Prochlorococcus marinus str. MIT 9312: one gene and its partner. The protein of the gene in region 1 binds, or shares a complex with, the protein of each later gene. Links are inferred from orthologs where the notes say so. Each region holds a gene or a part of one and is shown on either strand. Other genes may lie near its edges.

Region 1 (11,498 bases):
AGTATCCTTTTCATCAGGAATTCTAATTTCGAGAGGAACGTGACGTTCTTCATTTGTTTCAGGATCTAAATAACCAATTGCTTCACCAATTGGATCACCTGTTTGCAGTACAAAAAATTCTTCTGCTCTATTTATAGGAAGATCTTTATAGAAATTTTTTGAAGATAAATCTATAAATGCTCCTGCTGTAAGTGGGGCATTAAATCCATCCACAATAGCTTTCATGTCTCCTTTGGAGGTTTTTATATTGACTTTTGCTCTGCCTAGTAGTCTTGGTAGGTTATCAAACTCTTCTGGAATATAGTAAGGAAATTGATTTGGTAGAAAATATTCTTCTAATCCACCTATTTTATCTAGAGCTTCTTTTCGGGTGTCTATAAATGAGTACTTATCCTTTGATTTAGAATGATCTTGAAGGCTATCAAAATTTTCTTTGAGTTCTAAAAATGTTTTTTCAGCAATTTTCTTTTTATCGTTTGGTAATTCTTGGATAATTCGACTTTGATATTTTTTTAGTAAAGATTGACATTTTGTAACAGTTTTTGTAAGAGCTGGCCATCTTCCTCCTCTTACAAGGTCACTGGTTTCTTCCAATTTGTGTTGAATTTCTTGTAACTCAAGTTGCTTGATAGGGAGTGCGTTTCTGAGGATTGCATTAGGGTCTTTTACCGCATTTCCAGTAGGTAAATCTGCTAGTACTTGAATGGGTTTAAAGAGAAAAACCTGTAAAATTATGATTGATAAAATTAAGAAAAGTTTGTTCTGATTTGATAAGAATTTTTGCATAGCACTCTTGTAGGTTTATGATCCTTGGGGATGTAATACAGGAATGATCTCCAGTAACGATTTTCGCACAGGTACCACCATAGAATTGGATGGACAAGTTTGGCGTGTTGTAGAATTTCTACATGTCAAGCCTGGTAAGGGTTCTGCTTTCGTGCGAACAAAATTAAAATCAGTTCAAAGCGGCAACGTGGTTGAAAAAACTTTTCGAGCCGGAGAATCAGTACAGCAGGCTATCCTTGAGAAGTCTAACCTGCAACACACTTATGTGGAGTCTGGAGATTACGTTTTTATGGATATGACAAGTTTTGAAGAGACAAGACTTTCCTCTGAACAAATCGGTAAAGGCTCAAAGTATTTGAAAGAAGGAATGGAGGTTAATGTAATTTTACATAATGGTAAAGTTTTAGAAGTGGAACTTCCAATTTCTATTACTTTGAAAGTTACAGAGACTGATCCTGGAGTTAAAGGCGATACTGCTAGTGGGGGCACGAAACCAGCTATTCTAGAAACTGGTGCTCAAGTTATGGTTCCTTTATTTATTTCTGTGGGAGAAATGATTAAAGTTGATACACGTAACGACAGTTATCTTGGACGTGAAAATTAATGGCTATGAAATTAGATCATGAAGACTTAAATCGCTTAATAGAGAAAATCTCTACAAGCGATATTCAAGAATTCTCCCTAGAGGGAGAAGATTTTAAACTTGAAATAAAACGGAATTTATTTGATCAGAACCAAGTTCCTAATAATTTAGCCTCTAATACTTTATTTGATAGGCAAACAATTGCTAATCAAAAATCCATTAATGATATCCCAGCAGTTAATGAGCCTGAGGCGTCTCAGGTAGCTCCTCCTGGGCGTTCAGATCTTACTGACATTACTTCTCCTATGGTTGGGACCTTTTATAGGGCTGCAGCGCCTGGTGAGGATCCATTCGTCGATCTAGGCAGCAGTGTTAAAGTCGGCCAAACCATTTGTATTTTGGAAGCTATGAAGTTAATGAATGAAATAGAATCTGAATTTAATGCAGAAATAGTAGAGATTCTCGTTGAAAATGGAACGCCAGTTGAATTTGGTCAAGTTTTAATGCGTGTTAAGCAGTCTTGAACTTTTAGTCATTTCTATGGCTGTAATTATAGCTTCAATCATGCTTTGAGATTCAGCTATTCCTTTGCCAGCAATATCAAATCCTGTTCCATGGTCTGGAGATGTTCTTATAAAGGGTAAACCTATTGTCATATTTACTGAATAATTAAGAGCTATAACTTTCATTGGAATTAAACCTTGATCATGATACATAGCAAGAATGCCATCATGTTTTTCGGCATCTTTGTTTCTCCAAGCTTTTGCGGAAGAGTTCCAGCAACTATCTGGTGATAAAGGGCCTAATAATTTAATATCTCTATTATTCTCATTCCAAGCAATCAACGCATCATTGAGCCAATCTTTTTCTTCATTACCTAAAAGCCCTTCTTCACCAGCATGAGGGTTTAATCCTGAAACTTTAAAAGAAGGTTTATCAACATAGGTACTACAAAAATCTTTGAAAAGATCTAATTTAGAATGTATTAATTCTGTAGTTAATTTCTTGGGAACCTCACAAAGAGCTATGTGGGTTGTAGCTAGCAAAGTATTTAATCTCCAGCCTGTAATTGGTGATTTTGCTGTGAATAACATTCCAACATTTTTTACTCCGCATGATTTTGCTAAAACTTCAGTTTGGCCAGAGAAGTAATGACCTGCTAGTGACCATGATTTTTTGCAAATTGGTCCAGTTACAAGTGCTGAATTAGGATATTGTTTTACAATTTCAATTGCTTTTGTTAGGTAATTAAAACTTGAATCACCATAACTTGCTTTAGAATCATCAGATGAAGAAATTTCAAGATCATGGATATTTAAATTTTTAGGATTTGCGAGGTTTTCTAATCCTAAAGATTTCAGTTTTCTATATGTATTTTGTAGATTTTTTTTTGAACCAACAATTACAAAGTCAATATTTTCTGGAATCTCATTAGAATAAAGAGCTTTTAAGATTATTTCAGGTCCAATACCGGACTCGTCTCCGACGCTTAAAACTAATTTCAATCTATTACTTGTATTCTGAAAATTCATAGACAGTTTAAAATTTATTTTTTTTAACTATTTAATAAGCAATTTTTTAAGCCTATTTTATAGTTTTTATAAATTAGTTTATATCCAAGTGTTTCGCATAAAAGTTTATTAGAAACTTTTCTATTTTCCATCCAAAAAGATTGAGCGATAGGCGATAATTTCTTTTTTGCATCCTCAAATAATATTGGCTTTGGCATTTTTAAACCAAGTAAATCGTAGCAATATTGAATAACTTCTATTTGAGAACAGGGTTCATCATCTGTAATATTAATAATCTGGTGAAAATTTAAGGAATTTTTATTTTCTAATAGATAGATAATTGCATTTGTAATATCAGCAACATGAATTCTTGAAAATACCTGATTTTTTTTAGAGATAACGCGAATTTTTTTATTTCTTATTGCTTCAAAAGTGGATCTTCCAGGTCCATAAATACCAGGTAACCTAAAAATTTGTACAGGTAAACCAGATTCAATCCATTCTTTTTCACAATTTAATCTCTTGTGACTTCTGTTTTGAAAAGGATTAGGTTGATCAGTCTCAGAAACCCAATCACCTTTGGTGTGCCCATATACTCCTGTGGTAGATAAATATCCAGCCCATTCAAGGGATAAACTTTTGAGCTTATTTTTAAGACTTCCTAGTACTGGATCATTTCCATTTTTGTCGGGAGGTATGCAACTAAGAATATGTGTGACTCCATCAAAAATTTTTTCATTAGGAACAATGTTATTTTCACTATTAAAGACGAAACTATGTGGATCTTTATTTTCAGATCTCGAAGTGGTTAAAGCAGTATAACCTAATTGCCTTATCGTTTTTGCAAAGAAACTACCGCTAAAACCACATCCAAAGATAAAGAATTTATTTTTATTTCCTAGTGAACTTGCTGGATTCGTCATACGGCGTTAGAGTAGTACATATGTATTAATTAATGATGAAGACAGCTGTTAAGCCTGATTTAAAATCAACAACTTTCTGCATTAGCAAAAGTTATAATCGTCTGATAGAAAAAGAAATCAGTTTAGTTAATTTTAAATTCTACCAAAAATTATTTGTCCTTCTCATTTCATTTTCGACAATTTTAATATTTCCAGAATCGCCAAGAGAATTGGGAAATATATGTGAGAGTTATAACTCTAGAAAAATTTGTAATATTTGGTAGTCAAGCTGCTTTATATTCTGATTTATCTTTTTTGTAATTTTTATTACTTATTTTAAAACTAGGATTAGCCCATTGCAGTAATCTTATAGCTAATCTTAAATCTCCTTCTAACCAAGCTCTTATAGCCATTGCTCTTCGAGGATCATAAAATTTTTGTCTTCTATACCAATACAAAGCATTTTCATCTGATTTATCCCCATTACAGGAAAGACATGCAGGTACACAATTTTCTGTTGTACTTAAGCCGCCTTGGCTTCGAGGTAATACATGGTCTATAGATTCAGATGGTTTTCCGCAATATATACAACTTTTTCCTGTAAATCTATGAATAGATTTTCTCCATTGTCTAAATCTGAACTTAGGACATAAATCCTCTAAAAAGACAGCATCATTAATATGCATTCAGACCATTTAGTTAAATGAATAATGGCTTGAATTTATCAAAAGTCAATATTTAATTATTATTTTTTAGCTGAAATTAGCCCGTAAAAATATAATTTAGTGTTAATAGATACAAAAAAAATTGCAGACAATCAAAGCCGTAATTAATAACTGTATCTTTCAATTGTTTCTTCTGAAAAATCTTCATTAGTTTCTTCTAATTCTTTTTCTTTTCTTTCTTCTTCTTTTTCCAATTCTCTTAGTAATTTTCTATTTGGATGAAGTTTATCGAGGTATTCAACACAGTAGCTGAAGGTTTCTTTATCTCTTATAACTGATTCAGTAATTTGCGATGCTGCTTGTTTAGGTGAGACTTTGAAAATTCCTCCTTTTTGCTTTTTTATATACGTATATGCTGCCTCCCAACTACTTTCATGATCATTACCTCCATCTCTCATAGTACAGAAAATTTCCGCTGCAAATGAGCCCGCATGCACTTTGAATGTCGAAAGGGCTAAAGGCATTAAAATACTTAAAATTAAAAATATCTGTTTTTTCTGCTTGAATCTTTTCATTAGACTTTTTTCATCTATTTAAAAATATCTTTTATTAAGAATATGTCTATAGAAATTTAAGATTTTATTACTCCAAATAAGTATAAGCATTTCACAATTAAAGGAAGAATTAGAAGCACAGTAATCAATCTTACAGCGTGTAGAGTTGCGACTGCAGCTCCCACTCCATATTCTGACCCTACAAGACTCATGCCGCTAATTCCTCCTGGTGCGGCACCTAGAATTGTAGTTATCACATCTATCTTAAGTAATCTGCTTGTCCATAATCCAATTGCTAATCCCGTAATAACTAAAGTAAATGTTATTAAGATGGCAGGCCTCCATAAGCTTTGAAGATCAACTAATGAGTCTTTGGTTAATGATGTACCAATAACTGTTCCAATTCCGATTTCTAAAATCGTTCTTGTGCCGATTGGCCACTCTGCAATTTCGACTTTGCCACTAATGCTAAGTATACTTGCGCCTATTAAAGCACCCGCAAGAGGAGCAGCAGGAATACCTGTTTTTAGAGCTAAAGCTCCAAAGATAACGCCTGCAATTAGATAATAGATTAGATTTATGTTTGGCATAAATATGAAAGATGTTTGGTCATAATATTAGAAAAAATTTTTTTTGTTTCAGTTTATATTCAAATAATATTTTTGGTTTCCTCTCGTAATGTCCCCTTTAGTTGGCATAATATTATGTAAAGCATGAATTTTTTATGGCTTCACAAATTTCTTACAAAGCTAATAAAATCAGAATTAAAAAGAAATTATCTTTTTTTGAGGGCGGACACCAGCTTGAAAAATTAGAATTTGCTCTTGCAATCGCTCAAACGAAGGGGGATGAAAAAAAATCAATCATTCTCAGAAAAAAGATTGTTGAATTAGGCGGAAATGTTGAAGAGCCAGGTACTTAACTTAATTTCCATCAAGATACTTAGATACTACAACTAATGCTTCACCAGCTTGTTGGGCAGTAATTTTACCGAGCTCAAGAAGTGTATTACTTATAGCAGAAACTACTGTAATAATATCTCGATCGTTTACATAACCTAAGTGGCCGACTCTAAATATTTTCCCCTTTAAATGATCTTGACCACCAGCAAGTAAAATATCAAAATTATTCTTTATTGTTTTTCTGAATTCTTCAGCATCCATTTCTCCAGTTTCTATTGCAGTAATTGAAGGGCTTAAATATTTTTCATCAGCAAATAATTTTAGATTTAAAGCCTTTACAGCATTGCTCATTGCTAATTTATGTTTATTGTGTCTGTTGAAAATGTTATCTAAGCCTTCTTCTCTCATCATTGTTAAAGCTTCATCTAAAGCAAAAACCAAATTAACTGCTGGAGTATATGGATTACTGTTACTTAAAAGACTCTTTCTGTAGGATTTTAAATTTAAATAAAATTTTGGTAAATTAGATTTTTCTGCAGCTTCCCATGCTTTTTGGCTCATTGCTATAAAACTAAGCCCTGGAGGTATCATATATCCCTTTTGTGATCCTGACGCAACGATATCTAATTTCCATTCATCTACTGGTACATTGCAAGCTCCAAGACTTGTAACGCAGTCAACAATTGATAAAGCTGTATTGTGTTCGCGAATATATGAACTTATAGTTTCTAGATCATTAATTACACCTGTTGAGGTTTCAGAATGAGTCAAAATAACTCCCTTTATTTCTTTTTGGTTATCTTCCTCTAATACCTTTTTGAATTCTTCTGGATCAAGCGGAGTACCCCATTCGGAATCAATTTTTATTACTTCTAAACCAAATTCTTTAGCAACTTTTACCCATCTTTCGCCGAATTTTCCATTTTCTCCACAAATTACTTTATCTCCTTTACTTAAGGTATTTATTATTCCAGCTTCCATTGCGGCAGTTCCACTACCAGTAATTGTTAGAACATCATTTTGAGTTTGATGAAGCCACTGTAAATTTTTAGTAGTACTTTCTACGAGATCTTGGAATTCTTTACTGCGATGTCCTATCGGATGCTTACTTAATGCTTGTAAAACTTTTTCTGGAACTGGGGTGGGTCCAGGAATCATCAATGATAATTTTTGTTGTATGGCCACTTTTTGTTAAATAGGTCATTCTTAGATTAGTTCTCATTATATATTTTTCAATTACTTGATTTGAAAAAAGGATTTTCTTTACCTTTGTGGGTTGCTGGAGCTGCTAGGTCAGCATTAAAAAAACTAGTAGGGTTGCCATTTGATAATTATGAACTAATAAAAATTCCTAATGAAAAAAAAGAAATAAAAATCGAGATTCATTCTGTTGGTTTACTTAAAGATGACTCGCATGCATTAGGAATTTCCTTTGCAAAGTCTGGCTTATATCTTGACATTACACAAAACTTAGAAATATGGACAATAGCCTCTTTAGAAAGAAATTCTTTTAATAATCCTCTTCAAACAAATCCAATAAATATTATTGCAGGATCTGGTGTAGGTATAAAAGAGGATACATCAGAAATATGCATTTCTGATTTTGCAAAAGAAGTTTTATATGAAAATTTATTAGATATTATTCCTGAGGGCTTTAATTTGAAATTAGAAATTATTTTCCCAAATGGGGTATTTTTAGCTGAAAGAACTAGTAATAAGTCATTTGGTATCGTTGATGGATTATCTATTATTGGAACTTCTGCTGAGACTTATTCCAGTGCTTCACCTGATCAATTAGAAGAGGCTAAAACTAATCTAGCAAAGTTAGTTCAAAATGATTTTAAAGGGAAAGTTGTTTTTGTTATTGGTGAAAATGGTTTAAATTTGGCAAAAAATTGTAATCTTAAATTTCCTATTCTAAAGGTTGGCAATTGGATAGGACCATTAATAGTTGATGCTGCAATAAAAAAAGTTAAAACTGTAATTCTTTTTGGTTATCACGGAAAATTAATTAAATTAGCAGGTGGTATTTTTCATACACATAATCATTTGGCAGATGGAAGAATTGAGATTCTTGTTTATTTAGCTGTTCAAGAAAAGGTACCAACAGAAATAATAGTCCAATTATCTCACTTAAAGAATCTTGAAGAAGCCCTATTACTACTTGAAAGATTTGATAAATCTATAGCTGAAAAATTATTCCTTAATTTATCAAATACGATTGAAAAGCGTTCTTTTACATATGTCAATAGGTATGTAAAAACGGATATGGAAATCGCATCAATCATTTTTGATAGAAAAAGAGAAATTAGGTGGGCTGGAACTTACGGTAATAAGTATATTTCTGATTTTCAATGAGATTAATTTTTGATTGATTATGCTTTTGTAAATAAATTGAGCTAACTTTTATACATGAGTCAAACATCTTTAAAAAAAGAACGCGATCCTTCAATACTAATTTTAGATTTCGGATCTCAATATTCTGAATTGATTGCAAGAAGAATTAGAGAAACTAATGTTTTTTCTCTTGTAGTAAGTAACTGTATTTCAATTGAAGAAATTAATGATATTAATCCTAAAGGGATAATTTTGAGTGGCGGTCCAAATTCTGTATATGAAAAAAATGCTCCAAAATGTGATGAAAAAATTTTTAATTTAGGAATTCCTATTCTTGGCATATGCTATGGAATGCAATTAATGGTCAAAGAACTTGGTGGATCTGTAACTTCAGCAACCAAAAAAGCAGAATATGGTAGAGCACCAATAAATATAGATCAAGAATCTGAACTCCTTTCTGATGTAGAAGATAAATCCATAATGTGGATGAGTCATGGCGATTCAATTAATTGTTTGCCTGATGGATTTAATAAAATTGCTCATACCGAGAACACACTCCATGCAGCAATTTCAAATGATAGAAAGAAATTATTTGGCGTACAATTTCATCCTGAAGTAATTCATTCAGAGTTTGGGATAACGGTAATTAAAAATTTTGTTTATGGCATTTCTAGTTGTGTGGCTGATTGGACAACCGAAACCTATATAGAGGAAACTATTCCTAGGATAAGAGATCAAGTTGGCAATAAAAAAGTTTTGCTTGCTTTGTCAGGAGGAGTTGATTCGTCAACTCTTGCGTTTCTTCTCAATAAAGCAATTGGAAATCAGCTTACATGCATGTTTATAGACCAAGGTTTTATGAGAAAAGGTGAACCTGAATTTTTAATGAATTTTTTTGATAAGAAATTTCATATAAAGGTTGAATATATTAATGCAAGGGAAAGGTTTATTTCCAAATTAAAAGGGATTACTGATCCAGAACAAAAAAGGAAAATTATTGGTGAAGAATTTATTAGAGTATTTGAAGAAGAAAGTAATAGATTGGGCCCTTTTCAGTATTTAGCCCAAGGTACTCTTTATCCTGATGTTATTGAAAGTGCTGGTACTAATATTGATCCAAAGACTGGGGAAAGAATAGCTGTAAAAATTAAGAGTCATCATAATGTGGGGGGATTACCAAAAGATTTACAATTTAAATTAGTTGAGCCATTAAGAAAACTTTTTAAGGATGAAGTCCGCAAATTGGGAGCTGCCTTAGGTTTGCCGGATGAAATTATAAAAAGGCATCCATTCCCGGGACCAGGTTTAGCGATAAGAATTTTGGGAGAAGTTAATAATGAAAAACTTGACTGTTTAAGAGATGCAGATTGGATAGTGCGAGACGAAATTAAAAAAGCAGGTCTTTACAATGATATTTGGCAAGCTTTCGCAGTATTGCTACCAGTTAAAACTGTAGGAGTTATGGGTGATAAAAGGACTTATGCATGGCCAATAGTTTTACGTTGTGTATCTAGTGAAGATGGTATGACAGCAGACTGGTCAAAAATTCCTTTTCCGATTTTAGAGAGAATTTCTAATAGAATCGTAAATGAAGTAGTTTCAGTTAATAGAGTGGTTTATGATATTACAAGCAAACCTCCAGGAACTATTGAGTGGGAGTGACGGAAAATTGCCATATTTTATCAACAATGGAATTTTTGGGTTTTACGTGGGTTTTACGTGGAAATTTCACTTTCATAAATCCCTTGATACCAATGTGTTTCAAGGTTCGAAATCAAGAGGTTCTATTGAATGGGAGTAAAGGATTACAGGGTTTTTTGCGATGTTTTATGGATATTATTACTGATTAATACTTTAGGTCTTTATATTGATCCTTTTGAGTAATGATTTCCATTGCAGGTCTAAGCATCTCTTTATAGTTTTTCCATCCTCCTAAAGATTTTGTAGTGATTGGTGAACGAACCTCAACATTGCTTCTTGTTGAGACTTTACGATTATTTAAATGTGGCGATAAATATAAATCATTCCATTTCCAACCTAACCAAAGAATTAATGATTTTATCTCTTCTGAAGGATGAGTCACTAATTTATCGTAATTTAATTCATATATATGATTTTTAAATTCTTTTTTGTATATTTTCATGATCTCCTCTTGATCAGAATAAACTGCAACAGAATCAACCAAACTTGAAGAGAAATTATTCCCTGTTGCGAAATGTGCTCTATACATAGAAAGGATATTATCTAAAGGATTTCTATAGCAATGTATTATTTTTGCATTAGGAATTGCTTGTGCAATTATGCCTGCATATTGATAATTAAATAACCATTTATTTGTTGTGGATCTTTTATTTTTGGTTATTTCTAATTTTTTCCAATATATTTCACTAAGGTCTGTTTTTTTTTCAGATTCTTTATATTCTCTATATGATTTTTCAAAGATATTGACTTCTCCAAGATCTCTTACATGAGAATTCAAACTTATGATTGATTCAACCAGGGTAGAACCACATCTAGGAAGTCCTACTATAAAAATAGACATTGGATAATTTCCAAATGCTTTATTTTTTCTTTCATAATTATCTGAGGATATTTTCAACTTTTTAGTTTTATTGATTAATAAATTTGCTTCAGATTTATTCAATCTAAGTTTGATATTATTTGCATTAATAAGATTCTCAGCGCTTTCTTGATATTTTCCTTCTCTATGAAAAATATTTGATCTTGCGAAAAAAATATTTATTAATTCTCTATTATTTTTGTTTTTTATAAGACTTTCAGAAAAAAGTTGATTGTGCCATTTTGGAGTTTTATCACCAGAATACATAGTTGATAATGATAAATATGCATCAGTCAAGTGAGGATCTATTTCAACTGCTTTTTGATTATATGAATCTGCCTCTTTTAATCTACCCAGATCTTTTAAAATAAATCCAAGATTATAGTAAGCAATAGCAAAGTCTGATTTAAGTTTTATTGCTTTTTTAAGTTCTAATTCTGCTTTCCCCAAATTTCCTTGACCAATAAATAAAACTGCCAGATTGTAGTAAGCATTTGCATATTTAGGATTTAAAGAAATTGCTTTTTTAAGTTCTAATTCTGCTTCTTTGTGTTTTCCGATTTCGTTTAGGAATATTCCATAATTTGAAAAAACTCTATAGTCTTTTATTCCATGTTTAATAAGATATGCATAGTGTTTTGCTGCTTCTAGTGTCCTTCCTTGTGCTTGCAGTGTGAATGCTTTTTTAATCAATTGAT
Region 2 (11,523 bases), 710 kb from region 1 along the record:
CTGACAGCAAAGCAATGGCACCAGTAATATCAGGTCTAGATTTAATATGGAGGGAAAATATAGAAATCATTGCTTTAACCACAGATGAATTACAAAATGAAGAGGCATCTGATCAACCAACTGAACCCAATTATTATTGGAATGGATTAATTCCCCAAACTATAATTCTTGATAGTAATGGACAAGTAAAATATGATGGTAATGGGATGGCTGACTTTGGTGAATTGAACAAAATTATTAGTGAGTCAACAGGGATAGAAATTGATAATGAATCCTCTTTTTCAGTAGAGGCCTTTAATGAATATAATAGTACAATTTCAGAAACAAAAGAAACTAAAAATAATTAACTATTTCAGAAAAAATGTTATTTGTAAATATCCTTTTAATTTTACTGATTTTTTTAATTATTTCAGATTTATATATTAAAAACTCATCCAAATCAAATTTAGTTCTAGAACCTATAAATTATAAAATCAAAAAAAAAGATGGTTTAAACGAAATAATTATTGACTTAAAAATAATTAATAAAAGTAAAACCAAAGAGACAATGGTAACTAATATAAATTTTGAATTGAATTTTTTTAAAAATAAAGGAAACGAATATTGTCAAAATTTAAATTATCAAGAAGATATTTATATATATGATCAAAATAAAGAAAAGAATTTAAATAATTATTGGCCAACAACTATTATCAAGTCAAATTCAGAATTATTCATAAGACTCATCTATAAATTTAGCAATAATAAATTTAGAAAAAAAATAAAATATATATGGTTAAAAGTATTATGGGATAATTATGGCCATTTTGGTATTTCAAATAAAAAGGATTGTTTTTTAGTTAATTTAGAGGCTCAAAAACAAAGTTCGAAAGAAGTTTTTAAAATTCCAATAAATAATGAATATGATGCTTTTGCTATTAAAACTGATTTACTTGGATGCTTTGATAACCCAGTAAATACTTTGATTGAATACTGCAAAGGAATTGTAGAAAAAAATGATATTTTAACAATCGGTGAGAGTCCACTTGCGATTATGCAAAATAGATATATTTCTCCTCAAAATTTAGAATATAGTTTATTTTCAAAAGCTTTATGTTATTTTTTTCACCCCACAAGTAGTCTTGCAACTGCTTGTGGCATGCAATTATTAATAAATAAAATTGGTGTCACAAGAATAACGTTTGCATTAATCGTTGGATTCTTTTTTAAATTAGTTGGCCTTAAGGGTATTTTTTATAGATTAACTGGTTTAGAGTCATCTCTTATTGATGATATAAGTGGCACTGTCATACCTTATGACAAAAGTATAGTTATGGGTCCTCTTAATGCGGGTTTATTTTGTAAGGAGGTCTCAAAATACCTAAATATAGATGTTGCGGTAGTAGATGTTAATGATATTGGAGGAGTAAAAGTATTAGCCAGTTCAAATAAAGCCGTAGATAAAATACTCAAAAGAATCTTAATATCTAATCCAGCTGGCAATGGTGATGAGAAAACTCCTATAGTGTTAATAAGAAAAAAAATTAAATGAAAAAAGATACCTCTAATTCTTTTAAGCCTGAAAAAGGAATGGAAGTAACTTATGAAGAACTCCATATCCGTCACATTACCCTTTTAATAGATATCAAAAATAAAGAATTGAATAATTGGTTTTTAAAGATGGCAATTATTAATACCTTTGATGACTTAAAAATATTTCTAAATAATCTCAAGAAAAATAAGAATAAATGCATAATTGCTATTTGCGGTAACGAAATCATTGGTTATATGAATATTTTTCCTTTAAACAAAAAAGAGACTTGCTTAAAAATATCTAAGCCCAAGTTAATTAACAACAATTGTTCCTTTACAGAGAAACAATTAACTTTAGGATTGATAAAAAAATCAATCTCCATAACGGATATCAAGACTTCAAGTTGGATAATTAACTCCGAGATAAATAATATTGACCTAATATCAACCTCAAGAGAATTAGGCTTTCAACCTTTAGGAGAGATAATACTATGGGATGGTTGTGATCTAAATGAGTCAATCAAACAAAATACCCAAGATTATGAATTAATTAATGAATTCCATAACATTAATAAAAAAAATATATTGAGTATAGTAAATTTTATAAGATCAAATCAATCACCTTTAATAAGAAATATTTTAGATTTTGATCAAGACGATATTCTTAAAAGAAATAACTCTAAAAGTGGTGCCTTAGTATATGAAAATTCTGTTTTATGTACAATCTTAAAAGATATAAATTATCAAAACGATGAAATTTATACTTTAACTATAAGTAGATATTGGGATAATAGATTAAATTCTATTTTAAAAGAATTTATAAAAAGATTCTTTGTAAAATCTCCTATGTCTTATCTAAAAAGCTACAAAGAGAATTCTCAACTAAATACCTTTCTCGAAGAATGTAACTTAAAAGAAAAAAATCAAGAGATTATTCTTATAAGGAATACAATAGTTAAGAATGAAGCAAAACAAGTAAATAAAATAAATCAATCTTTGGAATCAATCTTTGACAAATTAAGTCCACAAAATAATCCATATCCATCTCCTTTGCCATTAAAGTCAAAGTGAAATTTTATAAACCTAAACCCAGGTCAATTTTAAGCTTCGATGTAGGAATCAAAAGAATAGGATTGGCTTATTGTGATCCACTATGCATAACATCAAATATACTCCCAGCAGTAAAGAGGGTTGAAGATAATAAAGAGCTTAAAATCATTAGAAATCATATAAAAAAATTTAATTTGACTGGTTTTATTGTTGGGCTTCCGCTTGATGAGAAAGGTAAAATGACCCCTCAGGCTATTGACTGTATGAATTACGGTCAATTACTTTCAAATGAATTAAAGCTTCCATTTTCTTACGTCAACGAACATAGTTCAACATGGGAATCTTCAAATAGATTTGGAATTAAAAAAGATAAATCTGGATTGATTGATAGTTTTGCAGCAAAAGTAATACTTGAACAATGGATAAAAGAAGGTCCTGAATTAGAAGAATTAGCTGGTAAAGGTCAGATAAAATATTAGTATTAAAAAGAATTAGATAATTTTTAAATGAAAGAAACTAACTCAAATGATAATCATGAGGCTCAGACACTAATATTAAATGACTCAAATGGAAACGAGATATTTTGTTATCTTGAACAATTAGTAAGTGTTGAGGGAGAAGAATATGCTTTATTAACACCAGTTGATACACCAGTAAGTCTTTTCAAAATGAATGAAAAAGATGAACCTGAACTAATTGAAAAAATAGACAAAAATGAACAAATTCTAAAAAATGCTGAAGCTGTTCTTCAAGAACATGATTTAAGACTTATCAGATCAGCAGTAACATTAACGGTATCAGGGGAGCTTGAAGAACCAATTTTTGATGAATTAGAAGAAGATTGCATCGATGATGATAGTGAGAGTTATGAATTGCTTGTTAACTTTAATCTTTTTGACCAAGAATATGGCTTATATATTCCACTAGATCCTTTTTTTATTGTGGGTAAATTAAATGAAAATGGTGCCTTATTAATTGAAGATGATGAGTTTGATAAAATCCAACCTTTGATTGAATCTGAACTTGAAAAAAGTAATTCTTAAAATTAATGAAATCTATCCTAAAAGTCAATTGGGATTCAAATTTACCAATATATGAGATTTCTCAATCTGAATTACAAAAAAAAGGAATTCACTGTTTATTACTTGACGTTGATGGCACTCTTGTAAATAGAAACTCAAGTAAAATCCCAAAAGCTGTAAAAAAATGGATAAGTGAATCCAGAAAACTTTTCTCCTTATATCTAATAAGTAATAATCCATCAAAAAAACGAATCTCGAAAATTGCAAAAGAATTAAATTTAAGGTTCAAATACAATGCTTCAAAACCAGGGAAAAAAGTTACGATGCATGCTATCAAAGAAGTTAATTATGAAGTAAAAAATATAGCCATAATTGGGGATAGGATTTTTACAGATATGATTGTTGGGAATAGATGTAATATAAAAACAGTATTAGTTAAGCGATTAAAGAGAGATGGCTTGCCTGTTAAATTTAATTTAACTTTGACAATAGAAAAACTAATTTCTTTTTTTATAAAATGAAAACTTGGGTTATAAAAATTGGTACTAGTATTTTAAGAGGGACAGAGGAAACATCTACTGAAGAAGTTATTGAAACCCTTTGTAGATCCTTTACAAGTTTTCTTTTAAAAGGAAACAAATTGATTTTAGTGACTAGTGGAGCCGTTGGATTAGGTTGCCAAAAATTAAATATTAAAACTAGGCCAAATGATTTAAGTACCCTTCAAGCTACCGCTGCAGTAGGTCAAGTTAATTTAATGTCTTTGTACGATAAAATATTTAATAAATTAGGTCATAATATTGCTCAAATTTTAATCACGAAAGCTGACTTTAATTCGCGAGAATCTTTCAATAACGCTTCTAAAACATTAAAAAAATTAATCGATTTGAATGTTATTCCAATAGTAAATGAAAATGATACCGTAGCAAATGAGGAGCTTAAATATGGAGATAATGATACCCTCTCTGCCTTAGTTGCCTTAGCTATTAATGCTAATAAGCTTATTTTATTAACCGACATTGAAAATCTATATTCAAAAGATCCACGTAAGAATAAAGATGCGCATCCTATTAAAGAGGTTCATAATAGTGAATTAAAAGAAATTAAAAATAAAAACAATCAAAACTCAAATAATGAATGGGGAACAGGAGGAATTTCTACAAAACTAATTTCTGCAGAAATAGCTACAAAAGGGGGAGTTGAAGTTCAATTAGTTGATGGAACGAATAAAAAAAATTTAATTGAGATTTTTAATGATAATAAAATTGGAACTTTATTTTATCCATTAGAAAAACCTATAGGAAACAAAAAAAGTTGGCTTTCTCATGCAATTCACACAGTAGGAAAAATCACTTTAGATGATGGAGCTTTTTTTGCAATTAACAAAAAAGGTGCCTCACTTTTAGCGGTTGGTGTTAAAAATGTAGAAGGAAACTTTACGGTTAATCAAGCTGTTAAAATCGTAAATACAGATAATAAAGAAGTTGCAAAAGGTTTAGTATCAATAAGTAGTGACAACTTAAGAAGTATCTTAAATAATAAAGACAATAACAACTCCTCTATAATTGTCGTACACAGAGATGTTCTAGCTCTCTCTTAGAAAAAAATTAAAACTCAAAAATGCTTTTAAGTGATTTAGTTGATCTAATTAAAAAAGGAAATTCAAATTTTATTAGTTCCAATATTTTTGAAGATTTAAATATAGAGGATGCTGCCTCTTTAGATGAAGCAGTTAATCATCAAATATCTTTTTTAGAAGAAAACAATATCCTTAAAGAAAAATTAGATAAATCCAACGCATCAGCAATAATAACTTCCAACAATAACGAAATTATTAGTGCTCTAAAGAAACTCAATATTTCAAACATAATTGTTAAAAATCCAAGAATTGCATTTGCAGAAGTATTGAATCATTTATATAAAACTATCAACTTTAATCCAGGAATTCACGCTTCAGCCGTTATAGATAAAACAGCAATAATTGGAGCGGATTGCCATATAGGACCTAATGTCTATATAGGAGAAAATACTGTAATTGGTAACAATAATGATATTCTTACTGGCTCATCAATTTTAGGAAATGTTCGAATAGGAGATAATAATATAATTCATCCCAATTGTGTAGTTTACGAAAACACCACCTTAAAAAATAATTGTGTAATCAATTCAAATTCTGTTATTGGATCAGAAGGATTTGGTTTTATTCCTAAAGATGACAAATGGGTAAAGATGCCTCAAAAAGGTGGTGTAAAAATAATGAGTTTTGTTGAAATTGGAACGAATTGTTGCATTGATAGACCGGCAGTAGGGATTACTTTTATTGATGAGGGAACAAAGTTGGATAATTTAGTACAAATAGGTCATGGAGTTAAAATTGGTAAGAATTGTGCATTCGCCGCTCAAGTTGGTATTGCTGGAGGAGCAAAAATTGGAGATAGAGTTATTTTGGCAGGGCAAGTAGGGGTCAATAATAGAGTAAAAGTTGGGAACAATGTCATAGCGAGTTCAAAATGCGGAATCCATTGTGACATAGAAGATGGCAAGGTAATTAGTGGTTTCCCCGCTATGGAGAATAAATCATGGCTAAGGAGTTCAAGTATTTTTAAAAAATTACCAGAATTAGCAAAAAAACTTAGACAATTAGACAAGCAATAATTTATTGTTCTATTAAACAAAAATTTTAATGAAGAATTATAAGATTGTTTTATTGTCAGGCGACGGAATTGGACCAGAGATTTCAGAAGTTTCAAAGAAAGTTTTAAAAAAGCTTTCAAGAAAACATAATTTCAATATTGAGATTATTGAAAAATTATTTGGAGGGATAGCTTATGAAAAATATGGGACTCCTGCTCCAGATGAGACACTAGATCAATGCAAAAAATGTGATGCAGTACTTTTAGCATGTGTTGGAGATATTAAATATGACTCTCTTGCAAGAGAACTAAGACCAGAAAGTGGATTACTTAAATTAAGATCTGCCCTAGGCCTTTTCGCAAATATCAGGCCTGTCAAAATAAGAAAATCTCTTGTAAATACAAGTACATTAAAAAAAGAAATCGTTGAGAATGTAGATCTTATTGTTGTAAGAGAATTAATAGGCGGTATTTATTTTGGAAAGCCAAGAGGACATATAACAAATACAAAAATACCGAAAGCTTTCAACACAATGGTTTATGATTCAGCCGAAATAGAGAGAATAACTGAAATAGCAATAAAAATTGCTAACCAAAGAAATAAAAAAATATGTTCTGTTGATAAATCAAACGTTCTGGAAGTTAGTCAATTGTGGAGAGATACAGTTTTAAATATCACCTTAAAAGATAAAAATATATCTTTAAGCAATATGTACGTTGATAATGCAGCAATGCAATTGGTAAGAGATCCTAGTCAATTTGATGTGATTTTAACTAGCAACTTATTTGGTGATATTTTAAGCGATTTAGCCGCGATGTTAACTGGTTCTATTGGGATGCTTCCATCTGCATCTCTAAACAATAATGGACCAGGTGTTTTTGAACCTGTTCATGGTTCAGCTCCTGATATAGCTGGTAAAAACATAGCAAATCCTATTGCGATGCTTTTATCCGCTTCTATGATGTTAAAAATTGGATTAAATGAAGAAGAAGCGGCGAAAAATTTAGAAACTGCTGTTGATAAAGTTTTAGCAGAAGGATTTAGAACAGCCGATTTAGCTGATGGGTCTTCCGAAGTATTATCTTGCAGTGAAATTGGAGATAAAATAATAGATGAAATTTAAAAAAAAAAATTAATAAATAAAAAAATATTTTAAGTTGAACATAAAGTTGGCATATGACCTGTCAGAATTATCAGATATTGTTTTTAAAAAATGTCAAAACGTCATCCAGTAGTCGCTGTAACAGGATCTTCAGGAGCAGGAACAAGTACAGTAAAAAGAGCCTTTGAGCATATTTTTGCTAGAGAAGATATTATTCCCGCAGTTGTAGAAGGTGATAGTTACCACAGGTTTGAGAGAATGCCTATGAAAAAAGCTATGGCAGAAGCTCTTTCAAAGGGTGAAAATTTTTCTCACTTTGGCCCAGAGGCTAATCTTTTTGACAAGCTAGAAGAACTTTTTAAAATCTATGGTGAAACTGGAGGAGGGAAGAAAAGATATTATCTCCATAGTCCTGAAGAAGCGGAAGAACATAATACAAGACTTGGGACATCCTTAGAACCAGGTCAATTTACTCCATGGGAAGATATTCCTAAGGGAACAGACGTACTTTTTTATGAAGGTTTACATGGCGGAGTAGAAGGTGATGGATACAATGTGGCATCCTATGCTGATTTACTTGTTGGTGTTGTTCCGATAACAAATTTAGAGTGGATTCAAAAAATCCATAGAGATAACGCAGAGAGAGGTTACTCAGCTGAAACCATTGTGGATACTATATTGAGAAGGATGCCTGATTATATAAATCACATTTGTCCACAATTCAGTAAAACCGATATTAATTTCCAAAGAATTCCCACAATTGACACTTCCAATCCTTTCATATGCAGGAATATTCCAACTCCTGATGAGAGCTTTGTGATCATACATTTCAGAAAAGGAGCTAGAGAGAAATGGGGAATTGATTTTCAATACTTGCTTGGAATGATTCACGATTCATTTATGTCAAGTCCAACCAGTATCGTTGTAAATGGTGGGAAAATGGGTTTCGCAATGGAACTTATTCTTACCCCAATAATTCATAAAATGATTGAGGAGAAAAATAAAGGATAATTAATATTCGATTATCAACTCAAATCCATATATTTTTTTTTCTAAGGATAAGGGAGTTCCTAATCTATAAAATCTCAAATATTTATATATCTTTCTTGATAAAAGTACCTTACTTAGATTTAAATAGAAAAAACAGGTAACGTTGTGTCATTAATCGACTGGTTTGCCGCAAGGCGTAAAGATCAATTTGTTGGGAAAGTTTCCCAAGATACTGACGAGGGAGACGGTTTGTGGGTTAAATGTTCAGAATGTTCTCAAGTAGCCTATAGAAAAGACCTAATTTCAAATTTCAATGTTTGTAGTAATTGTGGTCACCATAATAGGATTAATAGTGATGAAAGGATAAATATAATTGCTGATAAAAATTCATTCAAAGAGTTTGATAGTTCACTAAGTCCTACAGATCCTTTAGGTTTTAAAGATAGAAGGTCTTATGCTGATCGAATTAAAGAAAGTCAAGCAGGTACTGGCTTAAGAGATGGTGTCATAACAGGTTTTTGTTCTGTAAATTCAATGCCTTTAGCATTAGCTGTAATGGATTTTAGATTTATGGGCGGATCCATGGGCTCAGTAGTTGGTGAAAAAATTACGAGGATAATTGAAAGAGCAACTATAGAAAATTACCCAATTCTTATTGTTTGCGCATCAGGTGGAGCAAGGATGCAAGAAGGTATGTTAAGTCTCATGCAAATGGCAAAAATATCGGGAGCACTCAAAAAACATAAAGAAAAAAATCTTCTGTATATGCCATTGTTAACTCATCCAACTACTGGAGGAGTAACAGCCAGCTTTGCGATGTTAGGTGATTTAATATTGGCGGAACCTAAAGCTCTTATTGGATTTGCGGGAAGAAGAGTTATTGAACAAACATTAAGAGAAAAATTACCTGATAATTTTCAAACAGCTGAATATCTTCTTGAGCATGGTTTTGTTGATGTAATAGTGAAAAGGAAAGATCTCAAGACTACTTTGACTAAAATTTTAAAAATCCACGGTGTAAAAGAACTGGCAGAAGCAAATATATAATAATGAGAATAATTTCTAATTTATTTTATTTTTCTTTAAGCCTTTTTTTGTTTATTTTAAATTTTGCTACCTATTCATATGCAATAGGAAATGTTGATTGGGTTCTCCTTAAAGAAAATGGTGATGGGAAAGAATGGCTTGATAAAGGGAGTATTAAGCCGCTTCCAAATGGTGAAATAAGTGTCTTAACAAAGTTCTTTAAAAATCCAACTAATTCAAATGATGATGGAGAGTTATCACTTTATGTAATGAGAATTAATTGCGATAAAAAAGAGTTCAAAGACACTTCAATAAATGGAATTCCTCAATTTAATTCAAAATGGCAAACTTCTAATAATGACGAACTTATAGATGTTGTTATTGAAAATAGTTGTTCAGAGTTTATTAATGGATAAGAATGAATACTAAAAATAAAAAATTAAAAATAGCTATAGCTGGACTAGGTTTTGGGAAAAAAGTTCATTTAGAAGCATTAAAAGAGTCAGATTATTTAACGCCTGTAGCTATTTATCATTATGAGAAAAAGCAAAAATCGATTTTAGAAAAAGAAACGGGATTAGAGTTTTTTCATAATTGGGAAGATTTAGTTAAATCTCCAGATATTGATGGGATTATTGTTGCTACCCCTCCTGAATCAAGATTTAAATTAGCAAAACAAGCTCTTGAGAATAATAAAAATTTGCTATTAGAAAAACCGGTTTCAATATCGTCCTCTGAAATTGAAGAGCTTCAGAGAATATCTTTGATCAATAACTTAAGTGTATGTGTTGATTTCGAATACAGGGCAGTACCACTTTTCCTTCAGACAAAAAAACTTATTGATGAAAATATTTTAGGCGATATATATTTAGTCAAATTAGATTGGTTAATGGGAAGCAGATCAGACCCTAAAAGAGCCTGGAATTGGTATTCTTTAGAAGAAAAAGGTGGAGGAGTTATTGGTGCCTTAGGTACTCACGCATTCGATATGTTGAATTGGTTTTTTGGAGAATCAATAAACGTATCTGGCAAGTTAGCAACATCAATAAAAAAAAGACCCTTACCTAATTCATCTGATTTAAATTACGTTACTAGCGAGGATATTTGTCTAGCTAATATAGAACTATCAAATTACAGTACGAATCTAATTCCATGTCAGGTTTCTTTATCATCGATTTCTAAAAACGGTAGAGGCTTTAGTTTAGAAATATATGGAAGCGAAGGTTCACTTATTCTTAAAAGCGAGAACCAAAAAGATTATGTACATGGTTTTAATTTGAAATACTCAAACAACGAAAATAAAATACAAAATCTGACTGCAGATTCAATTTTTAATTTTGAGAAAACATGGACTGATGGAAGGATAGCTCCAGTTTTAAGAATTCAAAATTTATGGGCTGAGAGTATTTTTAATAAAACACCCATCATTCCAGGCCTATGCGAGGGACTTGCAAGTCATAAAGTTTGTGAAGCGATAAGAGAATCGTCGAAGAGTGGGTTAAATATAAAAATATAGATTTTGTATATCTAATTACGTGACATTTGATCCCTCTTTGTACTAAACTCGCGAGAACAAGTGCTTTGTATAGCATCTAACTTATTTTAATTATGGCCCTCGTTCCACTAAGACTACTTTTAGACCACGCTGCTGAGAATGGTTACGGTATTCCAGCTTTCAATGTTAATAATCTTGAGCAAGTTCAAGCAATCATGGAAGCAGCATATGAAACTGATAGTCCAGTAATCCTCCAAGCTTCAAGAGGGGCAAGAAATTATGCAGGAGAAATTTTCTTACGTCATCTAATCCTTGCCGCCACAGAAACATATCCTAATATTCCTGTGGTAATGCACCAAGACCATGGTAATGAGCCATCAACATGCTATTCAGCAGCAATAAATGGTTTCACATCAGTAATGATGGATGGTTCTCTAGAGGCAGATGCAAAAACACCCGCTAGTTACGAATATAATGTTGCAGTTACTAAAAAAGTAGTAGATTTTGCTCATTCAGTTGGAGTTAGTGTTGAAGGAGAATTAGGTTGCTTAGGTTCATTAGAAACAGGGAAAGGTGAAGCAGAAGATGGTCATGGATTTGAAGGTGAACTTTCTACAGATATGCTTTTGACTGATCCTGAAGAAGCTGCAGATTTTGTTGCTAAAACAAAAGTTGATGCATTAGCTATTGCT

What was found.
Region 2: the proteins of accB (region 1) and accD are in contact, whole or in part, in a solved structure (PDB 8UXZ), measured with the Escherichia coli proteins. The link is inferred for Prochlorococcus marinus str. MIT 9312 from one-to-one orthologs.

Annotation. Positions count from the first base shown.
Region 1 is NC_007577.1:26,495-37,992, forward strand. What follows is about bases 264-3,141. They hold accB (acetyl-CoA carboxylase biotin carboxyl carrier protein), read left to right. Parts: upstream 264-1,389; coding sequence 1,390-1,893; downstream 1,894-3,141. Other genes in these bases: PMT9312_RS00125 (peptidylprolyl isomerase), read right to left, coding at 264-786; efp (elongation factor P), read left to right, coding at 830-1,390; pdxA (4-hydroxythreonine-4-phosphate dehydrogenase PdxA), read right to left, coding at 1,870-2,901; PMT9312_RS00145 (oxidoreductase), read right to left, coding at 2,925-3,141. In the rest of the region: more of PMT9312_RS00125, read right to left, coding at 1-263; more of PMT9312_RS00145, read right to left, coding at 3,142-3,803; PMT9312_RS00155 (HNH endonuclease), read right to left, coding at 4,067-4,468; PMT9312_RS00160 (DUF6554 family protein), read right to left, coding at 4,612-5,022; PMT9312_RS00165 (AbrB family transcriptional regulator), read right to left, coding at 5,079-5,591; PMT9312_RS00170 (hypothetical protein), read left to right, coding at 5,726-5,923; PMT9312_RS00175 (pyridoxal-phosphate-dependent aminotransferase family protein), read right to left, coding at 5,925-7,061; cobalt-precorrin-5B (C(1))-methyltransferase CbiD, read left to right, coding at 7,149-8,261; guaA (glutamine-hydrolyzing GMP synthase), read left to right, coding at 8,316-9,902; PMT9312_RS00190 (tetratricopeptide repeat-containing sulfotransferase family protein), read right to left, coding at 10,087-11,498. UniProt on the Escherichia coli protein: This protein is a component of the acetyl coenzyme A carboxylase complex; first, biotin carboxylase catalyzes the carboxylation of the carrier protein and then the transcarboxylase transfers the carboxyl group to form malonyl-CoA.
Region 2 is NC_007577.1:735,595-747,117, reverse strand. What follows is about bases 7,514-10,416. They hold accD (acetyl-CoA carboxylase, carboxyltransferase subunit beta), read left to right. Parts: upstream 7,514-8,475; coding sequence 8,476-9,357; downstream 9,358-10,416. Other genes in these bases: PMT9312_RS04050 (Gfo/Idh/MocA family protein), read left to right, coding at 9,755-10,416; PMT9312_RS04055 (hypothetical protein), read left to right, coding at 9,360-9,752; PMT9312_RS04065 (phosphoribulokinase), read left to right, coding at 7,514-8,331. Outside these bases: PMT9312_RS04110 (thylakoid membrane photosystem I accumulation factor), read left to right, coding at 1-347; PMT9312_RS04105 (hypothetical protein), read left to right, coding at 362-1,531; PMT9312_RS04100 (hypothetical protein), read left to right, coding at 1,528-2,583; Holliday junction resolvase RuvX, read left to right, coding at 2,580-3,041; PMT9312_RS04090 (DUF3727 domain-containing protein), read left to right, coding at 3,069-3,605; PMT9312_RS04085 (YqeG family HAD IIIA-type phosphatase), read left to right, coding at 3,611-4,105; proB (glutamate 5-kinase), read left to right, coding at 4,102-5,184; lpxD (UDP-3-O-(3-hydroxymyristoyl)glucosamine N-acyltransferase), read left to right, coding at 5,205-6,239; leuB (3-isopropylmalate dehydrogenase), read left to right, coding at 6,268-7,341; more of PMT9312_RS04065, read left to right, coding at 7,432-7,513; more of PMT9312_RS04050, read left to right, coding at 10,417-10,852; fba (class II fructose-bisphosphate aldolase), read left to right, coding at 10,945-11,523.